One region of the Paenibacillus sp. 01T442 genome, then DNA from elsewhere that is predicted to be linked to it. Evidence: riboswitches for the same ligand, from Rfam matches in the RefSeq annotation. Region 1 holds a riboswitch; each other region holds the start of a gene.
The links. Region 1 has a riboswitch for cyclic di-AMP ahead of AC1DLM_RS01700 (ABC transporter ATP-binding protein). Riboswitches for the same ligand answer to the same signal wherever they lie in the genome.

Region 1 (4,593 bases):
TTCAAAGTAACAACCAATGATTTCATGGCTACTGGCACAGGCGATGGCTTTACGGTATTTGGTGAAGTGAAGGATTGGAAAGATGGTGCCATCATGCTAGACGCTTGGGTGAATCATGTCAATTCCCTGAAGGCTGCGGGTAAAGAGCTGTCTGTCCAAGATGATGGTCGCGATGTGCGTTTGGATCTAAAGAAATAAGCTATCATTCAATCATTAATCTCATAAAATAAAAAAGGCCTTTTGCCCGCATCCAGCGATGGATAGGGTGAAAGGTCCTTCTACTTTTTAAACGTGCAAATCTCGTTTCTTAAAGGAAACATACGTAACAACCGTTAACAGGACAATGAGGACTGTGGAGATAACGACATACACGGCATCAAATCCACCTCCATACATGATATTTTTCGCCTCATAGAATTTAAACGGGGTTACATATTTCAAGAATGCCAGCTTATCGTTGAAATCAATGGCAATGGATAAGATAAACGTGATGAGCATGATGCCTGTTGCCAGCGAAGCTGCTTTTTTGGAATTCCGATTAACGGCTGCAATGGATGTTCCGATGACTAGAAAGAGCAGCTGTAGAATAAACATACCTAGCATGACGATCGAGATATCCCCGTTGACGGCCTCACCTTTACTATAAGCCCCAACAATCAACATGCTCGAAATCCATGACACGAGGTTAAAAATAAGTATGTTCACTAAAGCGCTTAGCAGCTTCCAAGTGATGATTTGATGCCTGGATAAAGGCTTCACGAATAGGAACTCTGCCGTCTTGTCCCGCTCTTCCTTCGCGATGATATTAGCACCCAGCATTGCCGCATGGATCGTTGCCATTAACAAGAAATATAGGACCAAGATGCCAAAATAACCGCTAGCCTTCGATAAATCTAACGCGCCGCCACCCATAATCACTTGGAGTGACTTCGGCATTTCCGCCATAAGATCATTAATCTGTCCGTTCGCTGCCGTTGCTTGATACTTGTTCATGCCGCTTGCGATTAGAAAAATGAGTCCTAGACTCCAAAAAATCATCGATTTCCGATACGTTTTCAGTTCTCGCCAAAAAATATTCACGTGCTGTTCCCTCCTCTCCCCCGCATTTATACGGTATGAACATCCTTTTTCGTGTAGATGAAGTAGCTGGCCGCAATCGAAATGATGATAATCACGATGGCTGCGATGACATAGGAGGCTTCATAGGTGGCATGCTCAAGCATGTATGTCCCGTTAAAGTATTTGAATGGCGAGAAATAGCGTTTGGCCCCCTCCCCATCTACGGCAACGATCATTCCGATAACGAAAAAGGCAAACACCGTACCTAGACTGACGGATAACACGGCTTTGATTTTAGAAAATACGACGGAAATGATGAATCCTATAGCAAGGAACATCAGCTGGATAAACAGCAAAGTGAATGAGATCAATAGAAATGTGCTCACATCAAAATCGACCGTTTTGACTTGAAGCGCCATTAGATAGGCTGCAGCGATATAAATCACGCACGTAATGACTAAAGAAGTAACAGCCGCTAATAGCTTGGAAGTAACAATTTTCGTACGTGTTACGGGCTTCGTAAGCAGAAAGTCTGCTGTTTTCTCGCGCATTTCTTTCGAGAGTATAGACGTTCCCAGAACCATGGCTTGAATGGCTCCGCAAAGCGTAATGTACATAAAGATGTACACATAGAAACCGAGTAGGGTACCAAACGTTTCGATTTGAATGCCAAGCGCTTTCCTGACCCCTTCTGGATACCCTTCTAAGATGGAAGAAAACTCAGCAAAATCCTTAGAAACCGAAGGAAAAAGGGATAGGAATAAGACGATGACCGCAATTAAGGAGCACGTCCACGTAATTGTGGATTTCCGATAGGCTCTCAATTCATGAAGGTATATATTCATTCCACTTTAAGCCTCCTTCTCATAGTAGTGCATAAAGATCTCCTCTAAATCAGGCTCTTCGATCCACAGATTATCGATTTCAATTTCGGCAATTTTTCGCATGACTTGATTAATATTGCCTTTGAATAAGAAGCTCGTCGTCTGGCCTTGGACATCAATGTTATTGACTCCGGTCATCTTGAAAAAGTTAGGGTCGAGCGCTTGTGCCGTATCCACTTTAAATCGCTTGAAATTGTTTTCCTTTAAGGTGCTGATCTTCTCAACCGTTACAATTCTACCTTCCTTAATAATCGCGACGCGATCGCATAATCTCTGAACTTCACTCAATATATGAGAGGAAAAAAGAATCGTGGCTCCTCTTTGATTCTGTTGTTCGAGCAATTCGAAAAACTTCTGCTGCATGAGCGGGTCAAGTCCACTTGTCGGTTCATCCAGAATAATAAGCTTAGGATCATGCAGCAGCCCTTGAACGATGCCTACTTTCTTTTTGTTCCCCAGAGATAGATCATCAATTTTCTTCGTAACGTCCAGATCCATAATTTCAGCAAGCTCTTTGATTCTCTTCGTGCAATCCTTCTTGTAAAAGCTGGCTGAATACTTGAGTAGGTCGATTACTTTCATGTTGTCATAATAAAAAACTTCCGAAGGCAAGTAGCCGATCTCTTTCTTTATTTCAGGCGCAAACTGGATGCAGTCTTTTCCAAAAATTTTGGCACTGCCGCTTGTTGGAAAAATCAGAGACAGCAGCGTTCGAATCGTTGTTGATTTCCCTGCCCCATTCGGTCCAATAAAACCAAAGATCTCCCCTTCTTCGATTGAAAAACTAACATCGGTAATACCTCTTGCGTTCCCATAGGTTTTGGTCAAATTATTGATTTCAATAGCATGCATGGTATAGCCTCCTTATAACATTTATGTAACATTTTGGGTTGACGGCATGCAAAAAGAAGCCCTAAGAGCAGAGAATCTCTACTCTCGGACTTCTTTACATAAGAAGGCGAGTGTGCGGTTCTCTCTCAATGCACTTACGAGGTTAGCTGTCGGATTCGGACTTGAGAGCGTCCTACCTAATGCTTGCGAGCATCAGGATTCACCCCATGAAGCCAAGTATTGCTTGAACGGCTTCGATTGGTTCCCCCGTTTCCCCTACTGGGAATTAAGTGGTTTCTTTTCACATAGAATCAACTTGTCGTAATGAATCTTACGCCGTTCTTTATCGATTGTAAAACGTAGATTCGCCTTTAATTATTGCTTATTTGACTTTGGTAGTCGATGAAAGCGCATACATATAGGAGTGTCGTTGATTATCCCATACTTTGCTACTTATTAATGCTCTTTAGGAGATGAAGCTCTATAGACCTAGGAAACCTACGTGCTGTAGAGCCGCCGATACTCCTGTGGTGTCATTCCGGTATGCTCTCGGAAGCGCGCAATAAAGTAGCTGCTCTGGGAAAATCCGACATGCTCAGCCACTTGCTTAATCGTCCATTCGGTAGACATGAGCAGTTGTTTAGCTACAACCAGACGACATTCGAACAGCCACTCGACCGGAGTCCGCCCCATCACTTCGTGAAACATTCGACTAAAGTAAAAGGTACTGAAACCTGCCTGCTCGGCCATCTGCAGGAGAGTTAGCGGTTTCGTGCAGTGCGTACGAATATATTCCGCGACCTCTCTCATCCGTGCACGCTTATCCAGAATAGTTACTGTTCCATGCGTCTCTGCACGTAAGGCAAGCTCAGCAAGCAGTTCATAGAGCTTCACGGCCAATTGTACCTCATTCCGATCATATGGGGATGCCAGCTCCAATAAATCTCCTGTCAATTGTTTGAGCTTGGGTACATCCCAATATGTAAACAGCCATACTGCTGAAGTTCCTTGATCATTCAACAGCCTGTCGAGTCCCTCACCTGCAAGGTGTACCCAAAATACTTGCCACGGATCGTTTGGATCGGTTCGATACTCCTGTTCAAGGCCCGATCCGTAATAAAAGCCCTGTCCTGCTTCCAGGGAGAATTCCTTCCCATTCGCTTTGACGTAGCCTTTACCGCTTAACACAATATGCAAATTGGCTTGTTGCAGCTGCCCCTTAAACCGCCACTCCTGATGCTCAGGGAAATCCGCATATTGACCAATCATATCCGGATAAACCGTATAGTGTTTGTACATGGGCTCCGGTAATACATAATGAATTTTCATGTGTCCTCCAAAACGCAAAAATCTGATATACGTCGCAAAATGATGTTATATACATAATATTATAAAGAAATATAATGAGTACATAAAGGATTTTAAATAACAAAAAATTACTACATCTATAGAAATGGGGATGTTATGACTCATGGAAAAGACCATTCCGGGAGAGAAATTTGATCTAGGCGTATGCTACTACCCTGAGCAGTGGCCAGAGGGTATGTGGGCTGATGATTATAGGAGAATGCGAGAAATCGGCTTTACCATCGTACGGATGGGAGAGTTTGCATGGAATTTCTTTGAACCAGAGGAAGGGGTATTTGCCTTTGATCTGTTCGACCGTGCGATAAGTCTTGCTCACGAGCATGGACTGCAGGTCATTCTTGGTACTCCCACAGCAACACCGCCTGCTTGGATGACCTACAAATACCCCGAAATTCTGAATGCTAACTTTGATGGTGTGCAGTATCAGCACGGGATGAGACGTCACTACAAT
Region 2 (4,593 bases), on a different contig from region 1:
GAAAGCAAGTGCCGGAGGCATATTACCTATATCATCAGGGTTAAGCGGTAAGTATTTCTGAAGCCGAAATACAGCATACATAAGTAGCATCATGACAAAGTTAACTAACAGAACAGCTCCTACATACTTTTTCCAACCCATGGCTTCGTCTTCTTTAACGCCCATAATCCGATAAGATACACGCTCGAACGGACCAAAAACACGATCAAGGCCACTCTTTTCATAGCCGAACACTTTGACCAAGTAACTGCCCACTGGCTTTACCAAAAGCATGATAATCCCTAGTGTGACGACTACTTGTAACAATCCCATACCCATAGTAGGTTCTCCCCCTGCTTACATAAGTTCATATTCTACAATTAAAATTTCTCTGGCTTTACTAGAACAAAACCGAGATAACCCATAATGGCACACCCAATGAGTCCAATAACAATCATATGATTGCCTCCTATTTTCTTGAAATACGACTTCGAAAGTTTAAGCTCAAGCCTTTTCACAATATTTAGCAAATCCCCAAAACCCTAGAAAGGTTATCGCAAATAATAAAATCATCGTTACATCGTTGTACACGGACACACCTCCTTCAAATCAAACAGAGCCTATATTTTATTTGCTTTTAGAGATGATAGTAAAAACTTGACGTCACCATTTTTAGAATAAATGACATAATCAGCACCAAGACCTTTATAAATCAATCGTGGATTTACGCTCTGCGTGATGACATACATGGATTTGGAGGTCCCACTACGGCATATCTGGATATACCTGCAACTTAGAGGTAAGCTTTCCTCGAACAGAACGATATGCCCTATCGGATAGTCAGGAATGATGGACGCGCCTGGATCCATCGTATCCACTTGGATAATTTGCTTCACTCCTTGACTCTCTAACTTGACTCTCTCCATCTTGTTGTTCGTCAATGCAACAAAAGGAAGGCCAACCAGTTTTGTTTGTTTCATAAAGGCCTCGCCCGCCTTGGTTGGCGCAGCTATCAACAAAAAATCACTTTGCATGCACACCGTCCTCCTTGCCTGAATCATTGTAACGCCGTTCCGTATAAAAAGGGGGTAAAGAAACTGTTGTGTTCGTATAAAAAAAACATAAAAATTTGCTTATTTTCGATTGCTCGATCCAGATACCGGCCAATCCTAATTAAGACAAAGAGCACCTCTCCCACTCGAATCCCGAGTGGAAGAAGTGCTCTTTCATTACTATCAAACGTCACTCTTAGAAAGAGATATACGCCCCAGAATGCTCAAATAAATAAGTGCGATTAGATAAAAAAATTAGTTCTTGCTCACTTGCAGTTGATAAATTCTCTAGCTTTTCAGATAAATTCGTTAGTGCAGATGCCATTAAATGAGATCGTATTTCTCCCCATGCCTCTTGTTTCTGATGAACGTACTGCAAACCATCCTTAAGGGTTAGACCTTTGAGTTTCTGGAAAACTGACGCCCATTGAACAAAATCCCCTTTCAGGTTGCCGCATGGAATCACGAATTGCCCTAATCCACATGTTCCGAGATTCGTTGAAATCGTCAGTAAACCGCAATGACAATCCGTGCCATGCCCAGGTAGCAGCTTATCTGATAGCTCACAATCGAATTGAAAACATTCAATGCGGGTAATCTTGCATTCCTTCGTACATACATCTGATTCTCTTACTAGAGTCAGGGGTTCAGGATACATAATAGATTCACTCTCCTCCATTTGTGAACAACAAAAAGAAGCCAAAGAGCAGAGAATCTCTACTCTCGAGCTTCGGAACAGCGTGAAGACACGAACTGTGGAAGACACGAAAAGAAGGCGGTTCTCTCCCAATGCGCTTACGAGGTTAGCTGTCGGATTCGGGCTTGGAAGTGCCCTACCTTAGCAAGCTGCGCTTGCATTAGATTCACCCCGAGAAACCGATGCTGTATCAATCGGCTTCTATTGGTTCCCCCGTTTCCCTTACAGGAACTCAGCGTTTTGCTTAACATGATCTGTTGTTGAACCGAATGTTACGCCGTTTGCTCCCGCTTGTAAAATGCGCTGGAGATTCTTATTTCGCAATCTGTGGCATCTGGCGTTTATGAAAGCGCAACTAATGATAAATTGCATGCATTTTCAATAGAAATGCTTCAGCTTACTCCCTTTTTTGCCACTTTTCAGGAAGGGTCCATTAGCTCAATGACGATGAGAAAACGAAAAGGAATTTCATTTTTATTGTATTTTTATACGTTTGCAATTCATTCTTTACCCCCTTTTTATATGGCTCAAACATACAATTATATCATATATTCATTCACTACTGACTTCTGAGATTACGTCAAAAAGGAGAACTGCCATGACTTCCTCCCCCCGATATTATTTAGGGATACTACCTCATTTGTTGAATCCGGTTGATTTAGATTACGAATGGTTCGGTGTCTTATGGCTAGAAGCAGAGAATCGCTTTCCTATTATTGTTGGGTACTGGTTTACTAAAGAAGAGTCCGAGATTACTCACAACGCTATCCAAACCGGTTTTTCAAAATGGACCCCAACATCCGATTATCCGATTGTTATGAGAATGTATGAGTCGATAAGAAACAAGCAAAAAAAACAGGATTGGGAGACGCGGACTCGATTATCGATCCGTACGATTTTTAATTCACCGTGGAAAGAAGTTTCCTCAGGATTGTATATTATCAAGTCACGGGACACATACCCCTTGCATGCTTCAGCCATACTTAAGAAGAAATTCTTTGTTTGGTTGGAACATGCTGCTGTATGTGAAACAGAGGGAGAGCTTCATGTGTTCATGAATCGGGTGAGTGAAGAACATCAGATGGAAACATTGATGAAAAAGGGCAGCACTACTGTGAAGTAAGTACTGCCCTTTTGTTCTATTCATCTTCAGTATTAGTCCGATTCTACCGAATTAAACCGAGTATTCCTGCTGAAAAATGGTAAATAGTCCGATTCTGCCGAACTAATTCGCCTGTTTCCCTGTGTGAGGGGTGTTTGGGGCGATTTACTTCGGCGATTTCGGACTAATGTAGATTTTTTGCCAGCGGTAGAGAGATTAGTCCGATATTTTCGGACTAGTGGTGCCGAGGGTGGAAATCTAGGCAGTGTAAGTTGAAATAATCGACTTACACCACTGCCCGAGGCGCATTTCAGCCGTGTAAGTCGAAATAATCGACTTACACGCCTTCCGGGGCGCCCTCCTACCCAGCGCCCGCGCTACTTTTTCAAATGATACGGCACGGTCGTTACAACCAAGTTCCGCTTATACAGCAGGAACGCCCTTATCAGCAAGCTGGATTGATTGTGCAAAATGTTATGCCAATTCTTCTTGGGAATAAACTGCGGGATGATCACGGTTACCCGGAAATTCGATTCCGAGGCTTTATGTTCCACTGTATCGATGAATTTGGTCAACGGGTGGACAATACTTCGATAATGGGAATGCAGCGTGACTAAGCGCACATCGGGTTGCCACTTCTGCCATTTCTCCTCGAACTTTTTCTCATCGTCCCGTTCAAAAGCTACATACACCGCAATAATTTGATCGGGTGATAACGACTTGGCGTAGTTCAACGAATTCTCCACCACATGTGTGAAGCCGGCTACAGGTACAATCATGACATTCCCTTCAATCGGGAGGGCAGGTTCACAAGAAGAAAGTCGCAATTGTTCAGCGATCGCATCGTAATGCTTTTTGATTTGATGAAAAATGAACACGATAAGCGGCAGGAAAATAAGCACACTCCACACTTGTCCAAACTTGGTGATAAAGAAGATCATCATGACGATGAAACTCATGAAGGCCCCAACCAAATTAACCGTTAATTTGAGCAGCCAACCTCTCGGTTTCTCCCGAAACCATTTCACCAGCATACCTGTCTGTGCGAGCGTAAATGGGATGAACACCCCGACAGCATAGAGCGGGATTAACTGTTCGGTCTGCCCCTTGAACACGATAATTAATAGCATAGAGGTCACAGCTAGGAAGATAATCCCGTTCGAATAGCCCAATCTGTCGCCGCGCATCGTGAACATTTTGGCGATAAATTTATCTTTGGCCAAATTCACCGCGAGCAAAGGAAATGCGGAATAGCCCGTATTCGCGGCGAGCACAAGAATCATCGCGGTTGTGCCTTGGACGATATAATACATCAGACCTCGGCCAAATGTCACCGTCGCAATCTGAGAAACGACAGTTTCCTTCTCTCGCGGTGCAATGCCGTAGTAGTAGGCCAAATAGATGATGCCTGCGAACAAAATCGCTAATAGCATGCCCATGGCCATTAATGTTTTGGAAGCATTGTTCGGGGCAGGTGTCTTAAAATTGGGAATCGCATTGGATATCGCCTCGACCCCCGTTAATGCCGAGCTGCCTGAGGAGAAGGCTCTTAACAGTATGAATAAGGAAATGCCCGCAACCGGAGTCCCCAAGGGCGTATGTAAATCGGGAGAAATTTGACCTGTAAGGATCTTAAACAAGCCAATACCAATCAGGATAAACAACGCGACCACAAACAAATACACGGGATATGCCAAAATGGAGGCCGATTCCGTGATTCCGCGCAGATTGAGGATCGTGATAAACAATACGAGGGCCAGTGC
Region 3 (4,593 bases), on a different contig from region 1:
CGAAGAAAACGACATTCATGCGCGAGTCTGGCGGGAAACTGCGTGAAGATGAAGCGAAAGACGAGAGTAGCGGCAGTATGGAACTGCTCTCCGTGAAATCAGATACAGGTGATGATCTGACCAAGCGGATGTCATTCGTTCAGCCGGATGACGGCAATAAGGATGACCACACGCTGCTCAAAATACCGTTATCCAAGCCTGTTGGACCTGGTGAACGTGTAACCATCAATACCGAATTCCTTGTTAAGCTGCCTGCAGCTTTTGCCAGAATGGGGTATGTCGATGACTTCGTTATGGCTGGACAATGGTTCCCGAAGGTTGCCGCTTATGAGCGCAAGGGAACTAGGGGACGGGCTGAACCTGGCTGGGATCTCCATCAATACCACGGAAATTCCGAGTTCTATGCGGATTTCGGCATGTACGATGTGAAAATTCAGGTGCCCGCAAATTATATTGTGGCTGCGACTGGATTTCCTGTTAAACCTGCTGTGACGGACAAGGGCACGAAGACATACCAATTCTATGCTGAGGATGTGCATGACTTCGCTTGGTCAGCCTCTCCTCATTTCATCTATGTGGAAGAGCCTTTCTCAGCCCCACAGGTTCCCGGAGTCAAAATCAAACTGTATCTTGATCCTAATCATCAGGATTTAAAAGATCGTTACATGTATGCGGCCAAAAAAGCACTCTCCCGTTACAGTCAGTGGTACGGAACGTATCCGTACTCTACCCTTTCCATCGTCGTCCCCCCTCCTGGCGGGAATGGTGCTGGCGGCATGGAATATCCAACCTTAGTCACCGCATGGGGAGCTAGCGACAAAGATCCAGACTTGGAACTGGAACGCGTCGTCGTCCATGAGATCGGCCACCAATTCTTCTATGGGCTTGTAGCCAGCAATGAATTCGAGGAAGCATGGCTTGATGAAGGCTTCACCTCTTATGCAGAAGATAAAGTGATGGAAGTCGAATACGGCGAAGCACCTAATTTACCTGTTGAATCCAGTTATATCACCTCACCAAATGGACTGCAGAAGAATGCATGGGCTTACACAGGGCATGATCAATATGCTGAAAATGTGTACACGCGTGGCAAGCTCGTACTCAAAGCCATTGAGCAGCAAGTCGGCACCAAGACGATGGATCGTATCATGAAATCCTATTTCCAAAAGTGGCAGTTCAAACATCCGTCTACGAAGGATTTCCAACAGGTCGTGGAGGAGATCAGCAAAACAGATTGGAACGATTTCTTTAATCAATATGTCTATGGCAATCTGATGATGGATTACTCCGTCGAAAGTGTCCATGTAAAGCCTCAAGGCAACAAGGGATCCGAGACTTATGAAAGCACAGTCCGCATCGTTAAGTTTGGCGGCAACTCACCTGAAGTGCCGATTCAGTTCCACTTCGCAGATGGCACATTGTTAGATAAAACATGGGATGGCAAGGAAGGCAGCATCGATTTCAAATTAACGCATACCTCGCCTGTCGACTGGGTGCGCATCGATCCCAAGTACACGCTCATACTCGAAAATAAGCACATCAACAACTTTTATCAAACGCAATTAAATACGAAGCTTCAAATTCGGTGGAATCTTGGCATTATTCAATTCCTGCAAGCCATTTTTGGCTCAGTCGCCTGGTAAGGACTTGGCTTACGTCTCATGACAAACTCTGAGCGTATGCTTACGATGCTAGTTTCCCAGAATAAACGACTACACCGTCCCTCAAGGACGTATCACAGTGTTTATGGAGAAATATAAGCATTGTATAAACTGCAACTATACTTTCTTATATTTTAAAGAAAACGTTAAGGAGGGACCCTCGTTGGCCACCTATATCAAAGCAGGCTTCAGGGCAGCTATGGCGCAGCCCTTTGCCACGATCTTTTTATTCCTATATCAGATGGGTTGGGGTATTCTCCTGTATAAGCTCGTACAAGGTGTTCTTGTCCCCCTCATGCATCGGTTCCCTGGCGCTGAGCAACCCAAGCAGGCCTTGCAGATTTTCCTAGCAGAGGGCCAGTTTCAGTTAATTAAAACAGATCTCAGCTATTCCTATCTATGGTGGCTTGCTGCACTCTTATGTGCGCGCATGCTGCTGACGCCTCTCTTAAATAGCGGTGTCTACTATTCGCTCACTCACCCTCACCAGAATGCCGGCTATCGCTTCTTTCGCGGGATGAAGCAGCTCATGCTCCCCTTCCTGCTCGTGTATTTGATCCGCATCGCGCTTACACTATTCCCACTCATCTGGCTTATTCCCAAAGCCGCCTATATGCTGGGACATAGCGGCTCTTATGAGCAGATCGTTCTCAAGCTTCTACCTTGGCTGCTCAGTTTAATGGTCTATGGCTTTGTCCTGCAGTTGCTGTTCATGTATGTGCAATTCGCCATCGCGGCCAAACTGGGGATTACATCGACAATCATCTCTTTCTTTCGATATTCGCTGCCGATTATTGGACTTGCCATCATCCTATTACTGTTCACAGGACTTTTGGCAGGGGTCACAGTCACGGCTACTTACCTATGGGCAGGACTGGTAGCCCTCATCATTTATCAATTGTATCCCCTCTTCCACATTTTTTTCCAAATTTGGGGCATTTCTTCCCAATATCAGCTGCTTTCAGCCAAAATACCTAACTAATATCCAGCAAAACAGTGAATAGCTTACGCGCTCTCCCCTTCTCTTTGAGAAAGGGGCTTTTTTTTGTCTATTTCCCGAACTATTTGCCTATTTTTCCGCCTTTTTTTAAACAAAAAAAGAGGAATTTCATTGTTTATGACGAATTAAAAGGACTAGCATCAGAAAACCAAATTTTTCATGCCGAATTCCTCAGTTTATGGGGAAACGGGGGAACCACTCCGGGTGAATTGATCTTGCAAGACAGGGATCATAGGGAACCTTCAACCGAACCCTCCAGCTAACCTCGTAGGCACCGGAAGGAGACAAGCAGTTGAAGAAAGTAGTTGCTCTTGTTTTTAGTCTTGTTTTGTTTTTGAGTGTAAGTGTAGGAAGCGTTTTCGCATCGTCCTCCATGGACAACGCAGTCGAAGATCTCGTAGGAACTCCCTACAAATGGGCAGGAACGACAACCAAAGGCTTTGATTGCTCTGGTTTCACATCCTACTTATTCGATGAGTTCGGCATCGACCTTCCACACAGCTCCAAATCGCAAAACAGCGAAGGCTACTGGGTTGACAAAAAAGATCTTCGTAAGGGCGATCTTGTATTTTTCAACACGGATGGCAGCGGTATCTCTCATGTAGGTATGTACCTCGGAGACGGTGAATTCGTTCACTCCGCTACCAATCAAGGTGTTGTGAAGAATAAGTTGAGCGAATCCTATTATGCGAAGCGATATGTATCCGCCAGACGTGTTCTGTGGGATGATATCTACAATCAACTAACTGCTGAATCCAAGTAATGTTCTCGCTACAGAATGAAGCCCTGCTAAGCTTTGCTCGAAAGAGCAGCTTGCAGGGCTTCATTCATTTGAACGAGGTTATCGGCGTATACTACAATATCAAAATAAACGTCTACAACGTCCTTCGAGGACTTCTCAAAGTGTTTACGGAGAAAACAGCCGAATTTTTATGTTCCGCATATACATGCTGGTATTTTGAACAAAGGCCTCTGGCCTCAGGAAGGAAAAGAACGCATGGACAACACACAAGACAATATTTCACCCCCATTTCCCGGCATCGTTCGATCCATTGATGAAATTAGAGATCATATTGGAGAGCCTCATCCTGCGGTACAAAATAAAGTCATCAATCAAATTGACGAACATGCTCAAGCGTTCATCGCCAAATCACCTTTATTCTTCTTATCTACATCAGGTGCGGATGGATTGTGTGATGTGTCCCCCCGTGGCGATGGCCCAGGTTTCGTTCGCGTTCTCGATAATCACCGCTTGATTTATCCAGAAAGACTCGGAAACCGTCGAATAGATTCTATGCAAAATATAGTAAACAACCCGCAGGTGGGTCTCTTATTCATCATTCCAGGCGTCGACATGGTGCTCCGCGTCAATGGTCGCGCTTGGCTGACGAGAGATGAAGAGCTCCTTGCGACTATGCAGCTTAATGGGAAATCGCCGATCGTCGCTGTTGGCGTCGAGGTGCAGGAATGTTTCGTACACTGCAGTCGTGCACTTAAACTTTCGAAGATATGGGATACCGCTACGTGGGTACCCGAACAGGAGCAGCCAGACGGCATGGATATGTTCCGCGCGCATCTGGCATTGAACAACATAGCGCTAGAGGAATAAGGATAAGCTAACTAGGTCGCAGCCAAAATGGATAACTTGACATGACATGTTAGCCAGACTATAATAACGGCATGTCGTTTTCTAGGGTTCCGCGGCGTTTCACTGCCGGCTGGTCCAAGGGAAAACACACAGCAAATATGCTGTGGTCACGGAGGGAGAAAAGCCCGGGAGTCTATCGCAACAGTGCGATATTCCCGGGCTTTTCTCTGTTTATTTTGTGGCACTGACATCGTAAATCATAAATTCGCACATGAAGGAGTGTTCATTATGGCATGGTTATTTCTAGCTATTGCAGGTGTATTTGAGGTCGTATGGGCCATTTC

Region 2: another riboswitch for cyclic di-AMP. It lies ahead of AC1DLM_RS20625 (hypothetical protein); the one in region 1 lies ahead of AC1DLM_RS01700 (ABC transporter ATP-binding protein).
Region 3: another riboswitch for cyclic di-AMP. It lies ahead of AC1DLM_RS25195 (C40 family peptidase); the one in region 1 lies ahead of AC1DLM_RS01700 (ABC transporter ATP-binding protein).

The regions. Positions count from the first base shown of each region.
Region 1 covers NZ_JBFTPF010000001.1:400,296-404,888, reverse strand. Annotated here, with positions in the region: gene AC1DLM_RS01715 (5'-nucleotidase C-terminal domain-containing protein) at 1-198, shown strand, start outside; gene AC1DLM_RS01710 (ABC transporter permease subunit) at 286-1,080, opposite strand; gene AC1DLM_RS01705 (ABC transporter permease subunit) at 1,107-1,904, opposite strand; gene AC1DLM_RS01700 (ABC transporter ATP-binding protein) at 1,911-2,795, opposite strand; cyclic di-AMP (ydaO/yuaA leader) riboswitch at 2,911-3,077, opposite strand; gene AC1DLM_RS01695 (AraC family transcriptional regulator) at 3,273-4,103, opposite strand; gene AC1DLM_RS01690 (beta-galactosidase) at 4,246-4,593, shown strand, end outside.
Region 2 covers NZ_JBFTPF010000029.1:63,961-68,553, reverse strand. Annotated here, with positions in the region: gene kdpA (potassium-transporting ATPase subunit KdpA) at 1-312, opposite strand, end outside; gene AC1DLM_RS20630 (hypothetical protein) at 600-1,013, opposite strand; gene AC1DLM_RS20625 (hypothetical protein) at 1,228-1,689, opposite strand; cyclic di-AMP (ydaO/yuaA leader) riboswitch at 1,808-1,976, opposite strand; gene AC1DLM_RS20620 (hypothetical protein) at 2,327-2,851, shown strand; gene AC1DLM_RS20615 (APC family permease) at 3,208-4,593, opposite strand, start outside.
Region 3 covers NZ_JBFTPF010000046.1:24,994-29,586, forward strand. Annotated here, with positions in the region: gene AC1DLM_RS25185 (M1 family metallopeptidase) at 1-1,643, shown strand, start outside; gene AC1DLM_RS25190 (hypothetical protein) at 1,825-2,643, shown strand; cyclic di-AMP (ydaO/yuaA leader) riboswitch at 2,812-2,950, shown strand; gene AC1DLM_RS25195 (C40 family peptidase) at 2,954-3,424, shown strand; gene AC1DLM_RS25200 (MSMEG_1061 family FMN-dependent PPOX-type flavoprotein) at 3,659-4,270, shown strand; guanidine-I (ykkC/yxkD leader) riboswitch at 4,341-4,443, shown strand; gene sugE (quaternary ammonium compound efflux SMR transporter SugE) at 4,538-4,593, shown strand, end outside.